DNA from 2 places in the Planomonospora alba genome. Region 2 is predicted to be linked to the other one. Evidence: predicted binding sites of a transcription regulator. Region 2 holds the regulator's gene; the other holds the start of a gene.
The links. Region 2 encodes LexA, which represses DNA repair genes until DNA is damaged. Its sites were predicted from a motif close to TCGAACANNTGTTCGA; they were not measured.
Positions count from the first base shown of each region.

Region 1 (4,410 bases), on a different contig from region 2:
ACGCGTCCGGCGGCGGCGTCATCCCCATGTGCAGCCACGCCGCGGCGGTGGCGACCCGGCCGCGCGGGGTCCGGGCCAGCAGCCCCTGCCGGACCAGGAACGGCTCGGCGACCACCTCGACCGTCTCGGGCTCCTCCCCCACCGCGACGGCCAGGGTGGACAGGCCGACCGGTCCTCCGCCGAACCTGCGCAGCAGCACCTCCAGCACCGCCCGGTCCAGCCGGTCCAGCCCTTCGGCGTCGACCTCGTAGAGGTCCAGCGCGGCCGCGGCGACCTGCCGGGAGATCACCCCGTCCGCCCGGACCTCGGCGAAGTCGCGCACCCGGCGGAGCAGCCGGTTGGCGATGCGGGGCGTGCCGCGCGAGCGCCCGGCGATCTCCCGCGCCGCGTCGGCGGGCAGTTCCAGGCCGAGCAGCCGCGCCGAGCGGTGCAGCACCTGCTCCAGCTCCCCGACCTCGTAGAAGTCCATGTGCGCGACGAAGCCGAACCTGTCGCGCAGCGGCGCGGGCAGCAGGCCCGCCCGGGTGGTGGCGCCGACCAGGGTGAACGGCGCGATCTCCAGCGGGATCGCGGTCGCCCCCGGCCCCTTGCCCACCACGACGTCGACCCGGAAGTCCTCCATCGCGAGGTAGAGCATCTCCTCGGCGGGCCGGGCCATCCGGTGGATCTCGTCGACGAACAGGACCTCGCCCTCCGAGAGGGTCGACAGGATCGCCGCGAGGTCGCCCGCCCGCTCCAGCGCCGGCCCCGAGGTGATGCGGAGCGGCACGCCCAGCTCGGTCGCGATGATCATCGACAGGGTCGTCTTGCCGAGTCCCGGCGACCCGCTCATCAGCACGTGGTCCGGCGGCCGGCCGCGGCGCAGGGCGCTGTGCAGCACCAGTGAGAGCTGCTCGCGCACCCGGGCCTGTCCGATGAACTCCGCCAGCCGCTTGGGCCGGAGCGCGGCCTCGATCAGCCGCTCGTCACCCTCGGCCTCCGGCGACACCAGGTCGCGCTCGGGATTCATGCCGCCCCCTCCGCCGGCCGCGTCCGCGCCGCCGCGCCCGCGGCCCGCCCGCTCCGCTCGTCCACGCGCACCACTGCGCTCACCGCACGCTCAGCACGCGCAGCGCCGCCTTCAGCAGGGCCGCGACCTGCGGGGTCCGGCCCGCCGCCACCTCGGCGTCGGCCTGCGGGCCCACCGCGGCGACCGCCTCGTCGGCGTCCTTGGCCGAGTAGCCCAGGCCGACCAGCCCCGAGTGGACCTGGTCCCGCCAGGCGGGCGCGGCCGCCCGGCCGTCGAGCGCGGCGCTGACGGCCTCCTCCGGGGTGCCCAGCCTGTCCTTGAGGTCGACGATGATCCGCTGGGCGCCCTTGGGGCCGACGCCCGGGACCCGGGTCAGCGCCTTGACGTCGGCGGAGGCCACGGCCATCCGGAGCGCGTCGGGCGTGTGCACGGCCAGCATGGCCAGCGCGACCTTGGGCCCGACCCCGTTGGCGGCCTGCAGCATCTCGAAGACACCGCGCTCGTCGTCGTCGGCGAACCCGAACAGGGTGAGCGAGTCCTCCCGGACCACCAGGGAGGTGGCCAGGCGGGTCTCCTCCCCCGTCCGCAGCGTCGCGAGCGTGCCGGGGGTGCAGTGCACCAGCACGCCCACGCCGCCGACCTCGACCACCGCCCTGTCGTGCGCGATGGCGGTCACCCGTCCCCGCACCGAGGCGATCACTTCACCGTTCCTCTCGCATGTCCGCCGCGGCCCCGGCCGCGGAAGTAGGCCGCCGCGGTCGTGCCCGGCTCCGTCCTCGTCCTGGCCAGCGCCTCGGCCAGGCGGTTGTGCGCCCCGCCCCGCCACACGTGGCAGATGGCGAGCGCGAGGGCGTCGGCGGCGTCGGCGGGCTTCGGCATCGCGTCGAGCCGCAGCAGCCTGGTCACCATGGTGCCGACCTGCTGCTTGCCGGCCGTGCCGCTGCCGGTGATCGCGGCCTTCACCTCCGACGGCGTGTGCAGCGCCACCGGGATGCCCCGCCGCGAGGCGCACAGGATGGCGACGGCGGAGGCCTGGGCCGTGCCCATCACGGTCCTGAGGTTGTGCTGGGCGAAGACCCGCTCGACGGCCACGGCGTCCGGCCTGACCTCGTCGAGCCACCGCTCGATCCCGGCCTCCACGGCCACCAGCCTCGCTCCGATCTCGTCGTCGGCCGCCGTGCGCACGACGCCGACCTTGACCAGGCGCAGCGGCGCGCCGGGGCGTCCCTCCACCGCGCCGAGCCCGCACCGGGTCAGCCCCGGATCGACCCCCATCACCCGCAGCTCGGGCACCCGCACCGGCACGCCTCCCACCCGCCGAACACCTGTTCGGTGCCCGACTCTACCGCCTGGCGGCCCCGCCCGCACGGACACCCGGCCGCCCCGGCGCCGGATCTCACAGGCGCTGGGCGGCGGGCTCCCCGCCGTCCTCCGCCGCGGCCGCGGCCCGCAGCCGGTCCAGCCGCTCCATCACCGGCGTCGCCGTGATCCCGTGCAGGACCAGCGAGGCCAGTACGGTGAAGGCCACCACGGCCCAGATCTCCTCGGCGGGCACCCCGAAGTCGGCGTGCCCGAGCCCGTAGGCGAGGTAGTACAGCGAGCCGATGCCCCGGATGCCGAAGAAGGCGATCACGCCGCGCTCGCGCCGCCCCGCCCGTCCGCCGAGCCCGGCGAGCCCTCCGGCCAGCGGCCGGACCACCAGGAGCAGCAGCAGTCCGACCGCGGCCCCCTCCCAGGTGAGCGCGGCCAGGCCGCCGGTCGCGACGAACCCGCCGAGCAGCAGGATCAGCCAGGCGGTCAGCAGCCGCTCGATCTGCTCGATGAAGCCGTGCAGCACGCCGTTGTAGCCGTGGGTGCGCTCGGCGGCCCTGATCGTGCAGGCGGTCACGAACACCGCGATGAAGCCGTACCCGCCCACCAGTTCGGTGGCGCCGTACGCCAGGAGCGTCGCGGCCAGCGCGACGAAGCCGTCGCGGTGCTCGGCCAGCCTCAGGTCCGCCGTCCTGGCCCGGAAGAAGAGCCGCCCCAGCAGCGTGCCGGTCGCCAGGCCGCCCAGCACCCCGACGGCGCTCCTGTAGAGCAGGTCCGTCAGCGCCCACTCGGTGAGCCAGCCGGCGCCGCCTCCGGCGAGGGCGAAGGCGATCGCGGCGTAGACGAGCGGGAAGGCCAGGCCGTCGTTGAGCCCGGCCTCGGAGGTGAGCGTGAAGCGCACCTCGTCGTCGTCCTTCTCGGAGTCGACCGGCTGGCCGACCTGCACGTCGGAGGCGAGCACCGGATCGGTGGGCGAGAGCACCGCGCCGAGCAGCAGCGCCGCGGCCCACGGCCAGCCCAGCAGGCCGTGCGCGGCGAGGGCGACCGCCGCCACGCTCAGCGGCATCGTCCACGCCAGCAGCCGCCAGGTCGAGCCCCAGCGCGCCCAGCCGAAGGGCCGGTTGACCGCCAGTCCTGCGCCCATCAGCGAGACGATGACGCAGATCTCGGTGGCGTGCTCGACCAGCGCCCGGTGGGCGACCGGGTCGGGCCGGGAGAGCCCCAGCGGCACCAGGTAGAGGAGGAACCCGCCGATCAGGCAGGCCAGCGGCAGCGAGAAGGGCCGCCGGTCGAGCAGCTGCGGGAGCACGGCCGCGAGCAGGGCGCCGACGCCGGCCACCGCGAAGACGAGATCAGGGTTCCCCATGGTGAGGCGCTGCTACCCGCACATGACGGGACAAACCTCACGAAACGATCACTGCGGGCGGCGGACCCGGGCGCCCCCCCGCTCGCGGGGGGCGTGCCCCGCGGGCCGGGAGCGCTCCCCCGGAGGAGCGCGGCGCCCGCGCCGCGGACCGGGACCTCCGCGCTCCCGGAGGAGCCGGGCCGTCCGCCGGGCGGGCGCCTTCCGGCCGGTCAGGCCTCGATCTTCTCCATGACCTCGTCGGAGACGTCGAAGTTGGCCCACACGTTCTGCACGTCGTCGCTGTCCTCGAGCGCGTCGATCAGCCGGAAGACCTTGCGCGCGCCCTCCTCGTCCAGGGGGACGTTCATCGTCGGCAGGAAGCTCGACTCGGCCGAGTCGTAGTCGATCCCGGCGTCCTGCAGGGCCTTGCGGACCGGGACGAGGTCACCGGCCTCGCAGACGACCTCGTAGCTCTCACCCAGGTCGTTGACCTCCTCGGCGCCCGCGTCGAGGACGGCCATCAGCACGTCGTCCTCCGACAGCCCGCCCTTGGGGACGATCACGACGCCCTTGCGGTTGAACATGTAGGACACCGAGCCGGGGTCGGCCAGCGAGCCGCCGTTGCGGGTCAGCGCGACGCGGACCTCGGAGGCCGCCCGGTTGCGGTTGTCGGTCAGGCACTCGATCAGCACCGCGACGCCGCCGGGGGCGTAGCCCTCGTACATGATGGTCTGCCAGTCGGCGC
Region 1 covers NZ_BAAAUT010000037.1:25,834-30,243, reverse strand. Annotated here, with positions in the region: gene ruvB (Holliday junction branch migration DNA helicase RuvB) at 1-1,009, opposite strand, end outside; gene ruvA (Holliday junction branch migration protein RuvA) at 1,089-1,709, opposite strand; gene ruvC (crossover junction endodeoxyribonuclease RuvC) at 1,706-2,293, opposite strand; gene ABD823_RS21930 (cation:proton antiporter) at 2,406-3,686, opposite strand; gene ABD823_RS21925 (YebC/PmpR family DNA-binding transcriptional regulator) at 3,896-4,410, opposite strand, start outside.
Region 1: the regulator LexA is predicted to act here: its motif matches at 2,327-2,342, upstream of ruvC (crossover junction endodeoxyribonuclease RuvC).

Region 2 (4,410 bases):
CTCCGCGCGCCGCCGTCCCGCTGACCGTCTCCGTCATGACTTCCCCCTTCCGGGACCCCGCCGGAGCCCCCGAGTCGGACCACATCAACGCGCCGCCTCAATTCCCCCGGCGCCCGGGGATTGACTTCTTCAGTCCTGCTCGGCGTCCTGCTGAGCGGAGCGGTCCGCCCGCAGCTGCCTGATCTCGGCCTCGAAGTCGGCCAGCGTCTCGAACCCCCGGTAGACCGAGGCGAAGCGGAGATAGGCCACCTCGTCCAGCTCGCGGAGCGGGCCCAGGATCGCCAGACCGACCTCGTGGGCGGGGATCTCCGCGGCTCCGGTCGCCCGGATGCTCTCCTCGACGCGCTGGCCGAGCTGGGCCAGGGAGTCCTCGCTGACGGGCCGTCCCTGGCACGCCCGCCGGACCCCCGCGATCACCTTGTCCCTGGAGAAGGGCTCGGTCACCCCGCTGCGCTTGCCCACCATGAGCAGGACCGTCTCCTGCGTGGTGAACCTGCGCCCGCACTGCGGGCACGTGCGCCGGCGGCGGATGGCCGCGCCGTCCTCGGTGGACCGGCTGTCGATGACCCGCGTGTCAGGGTGACGACAGAACGGGCAGTGCACGTGCGTCGCCTCCTTGACCGGATGAATGTCACACCTGCCCCACACGCCCCGCGTCATCCCATGCGGAATACCCGCACCCGTTCACCGGCGAAGGTGAAGTGCGGTGATGGAAACACAACTTATGGTGAGGCGGGATGGGTGGTGCCACTAGATGTTGTGGTGCAACCGTAGAAGTGCACGACCATGAACGCAAGTTGATCCGGAGGGCCGGCGCGAAGGCGCAGATCAGGGATGCGAGCCGGGCGTGTCGCCGCCCGCCGGAATCGGCGGGTCCCTGGCGGGCCCCGCGGCCCCCTTCGCCGGCCCGGCGGCCCTTCCTGCCCGCCGGACGCCTCCGCCCGGGATCGCCCACCCGGGACGGCCCGGTCGGCGCCGGCCGCACGCCGGCCGCGGACGGCCGGCTCCGGCCCAGGTCATGCCCGGGCCGGACGAGGGTATCGGACGGCCGGCACCGCCCGTGACACGGCGCCCGGCCACGACCGGCCTCGGCCGCCTCCGCCCCATCCGGGCGGGTCGGAGTGAGGCGGGTCGGGGCGGGGCCGACGGGCGGCAGGGCCGGGACGGGCCCCGGAGGGGACTCCGGACGCGAGGGAGGACGGCCCGCGCGGGGACGGTCCGCGCAGGGACCGCACGGCCCGCGCGGGAACGGCCCGAGTGCGAAGGAGGGCCGTCTAGGCCGGGAAGAGACGGCCGACGACCCACAGGAGGGTGAGAGCGAGCAGCACGAGGGCGAGAACCACCACGATCCGGCCCCTGCGGGTGAGCCTGACCCGCGGCCCGGAGGTCCGCCGCGCACCCCGCGCCGGGCCCGGGCGCCCTCCGGCGTCCCGCGGCACCCGGCCGGTCCCGCCGCCCTGAGCGGCTCGCGCGCCCCTGCCGCTCCGGGAATCCCGCGCGCCCTGCACCGCCCGATCACCCCGGGCACCCCGCACGCCCCGTGCCGCCTCACCGTCCCGGGCCTCTCGCGCGGCCCGCACCGCCCGGCCCTCCCGGACCGCCCCGGCAGGTCCTCCGGCGGGACGGGGGACCTCGCGCACGGCCCCGGCGCGCCCTCCTTGCAGCACCCGCAGGTGCGGGCGCCCCTGGTCCGGCCGGCCCTCCCGCCCGGACCCCCGCATCCGATCCGCCGCCCGCTCCGCGGCCCCGGTCCGCCCCGCCCCCTGCTCCGACGCCCGTGCCCGCCCGGATCGCCGCACCCGCCCGGTCGTCCTCACACGCTCCCCCCTCCCCGCGCCCGAACAAAGGCGACGGAAAGACCGGCGAATCGAACACGATGTCGATCGAACTCCCGTACGATGTTGTACACCACGGCGCCGAGGATTTCGAGGAAGACTCGAACAATTGTTTGAAGATGATCTTCGACGGGAGTACGGTCGCCGTGTGCGACATGAGGAATACAGAGCGGGAGGCGAGGAGATCCCATGAGCGAGCGCAACGAGAACGGCGCGGCCCCCAGTGACCTGGCGGTGCGCAGGCGTGACTCCCTCGGCCTCACCCCCAGGCAGCGCAAGATCCTTGAGGTGATCCGCGACTCGGTGCAGCAGCGCGGCTATCCGCCGTCGATGCGCGAGATCGGCGAGGCGGTGCAGCTCACCAGCACCTCCAGTGTGTCCCACCAGCTGACGGCGTTGCAGCGCAAGGGTTACCTGAGGCGTGACCCGCACCGGCCCCGCGCGCTGGAGGTCCGTCTGCCCGGTGAGCCCGTGCTGTGGGTGGATCCCGACGCCGGCACCGACGAGACGCCGGTCAGCCGGCCGACCGCCTCCTACGTGCCCCTCGTCGGCCGGATCGCCGCCGGCGGCCCGATCCTCGCCGAGGAGAGCATCGAGGACGTCTTCGCCCTGCCCAAGCAGCTCGTCGGCGAGGGCACGCTCTTCCTGCTCCAGGTGACCGGTGACTCGATGATCGACGCGGCCATCGCCGACGGCGACTGGGTGGTCGTGCGCCAGCAGCCGGTCGCGGAGAGCGGTGACATCGTCGCGGCGATGATCGACGGCGAGGCCACCGTCAAGACCTTCAAGCGCCGGGACGGCCACGTCTGGCTGGTCCCGCACAACCCGAACTACGACCCGATCCCGGGCGACGAGGCCACCGTCCTCGGCAAGGTCGTGGCGGTCCTCCGCAAGCTCTGAGCAGTCCCGCGTCGAGCCGCCGGTCATCCCGTCCGAGCCGGAGCGCGCCGAGCCGGCATCCGGCCGACGCGTTCCGGAGCGGACGCCGGGACGGGCGCGCCACCGGGCCGCCCGCCCCGGTTAGGCTGGGGCGGTGAGCGATCTGCCCGATATGAACGATCTGACGCTGGACGACCTGACCGACAGGGACGGCGCGAAATGGTCGTCGGCCGGACCCGGCGTGATCCCGGCCTGGGTCGCGGACATGGACTTCCCGGTCGCTCCCGCCGTACGCGAGGCCCTGATCCGCCGGGCCCGCGGCGACCTCGGCTACCCCTCCTGGCTCGACCGGCTCGGTGACGGTCCGCTGGCCGAGGCTTTCGCCGAGCGCATGGAGCGGCGGTACGGCTGGCACGCCGACCCCGGCCACGTGCGCTCCTTCACCGACATCAACCAGGCCCTCCAGGTCGTCCTGCACCTGGCCACCCGGCCCGGCGACGCGGTGGCCCTGCACGTCCCGACCTACCCGCCCTTCCTGCAGACGCTGGCCGACATGGACCGGCCGCCGCTGCCCATCCCGCTGGAGCCGGCCGGAGACTCCTGGGGCTTCGACACCGACGCCCTGGCCGCCCGGCTCGCCGAGGGCCGCTGCCGCGTGCTGCTCCTGGTGAACCCGCAGAACCCGACCGGGCGCTCGTTCACCCGCCGGGAGCTCACCGACCTCGCCGAACTGGCCGAACGCCACGACCTGCTGGTCGTCTCCGACGAGATCCACGCCGACCTGACCCACGCCCCGGCCCGGCACGTCCCCTTCGCCACGCTGCTGCCCGAGCGGACCGTCACGCTCACCTCCGCCACCAAGGCCTTCAACCTGGGCGGCATCCGCTGCTCGGTGGCGCACCTGGGGGCACCCGCCGTACGCGAGGCGCTGAGCGCCCAGCCCCGCCACCTGTACGGCGCGGCCCACGTGTTCGGGGTCGACGCGACCGTCGCGGCCTGGCGGGACGGGGACGACTGGCTGGAGCGGGTCAGGGCGCTGCTCGACCGCAACCGGCGCCTGGTCGCCGAGCGGCTCCCCCAGGGCGTCGGCTACCGGGTACCCGACGCGACCTATCTGGCATGGCTGGACTTCAGGGGTCTGGGGACGGGCGAGGACCCCGCCGACCTCCTGCAGCGCGAGGCCCGGGTGATGCTCAGCCAGGGCCCGCCGTTCGGCCCCGGCGGCGAGGGGTTCGCCCGGCTGAACTTCGCCACCTCCGAGCCGGTCCTCTCCGAGGTCCTGGACCGCATCGCCCGGGCGGTGAAGGCCCGGTCGTGACCGCCCGGCGGGGCCTGCGCGCGGGCCGGGGACCAGGGTTCCCTGAACCCCTTCAGGGCCCCGGGACCGGGCCCGGTGAGCCGGGGACGCCGGGAAGCGCCGGGTCGGCGGCGGACTGGACGTCCCCCGGGGCGGGGCATCCGGAGGGCCGGCGTCGCCGGAGGGGTGGAGGGTCCAGCGGCCCTCCACCCCTCCGGCGACCCGCTCGGCGGCCCCGGAGAACCGGGGCCGCCGAGGGCCTCACGGGACGATGTTGACCAGCTTCGGCGCGCGGACGATGACCTTGCGCGGCGCGCCGGACAGGAAGCCCTGGACCTTCTCCGAGGCCAGCGCCAGCGACTTCAGGTCGTCCTCGGAGATCTCCGGGGAGACCTCCAG
Region 2 covers NZ_BAAAUT010000062.1:15,542-19,951, reverse strand. Annotated here, with positions in the region: gene ABD823_RS28605 (vitamin B12-dependent ribonucleotide reductase) at 1-37, opposite strand, end outside; gene nrdR (transcriptional regulator NrdR) at 130-603, opposite strand; gene lexA (transcriptional repressor LexA) at 2,025-2,735, shown strand; gene ABD823_RS28590 (MalY/PatB family protein) at 2,869-4,032, shown strand; gene leuS (leucine--tRNA ligase) at 4,273-4,410, opposite strand, start outside.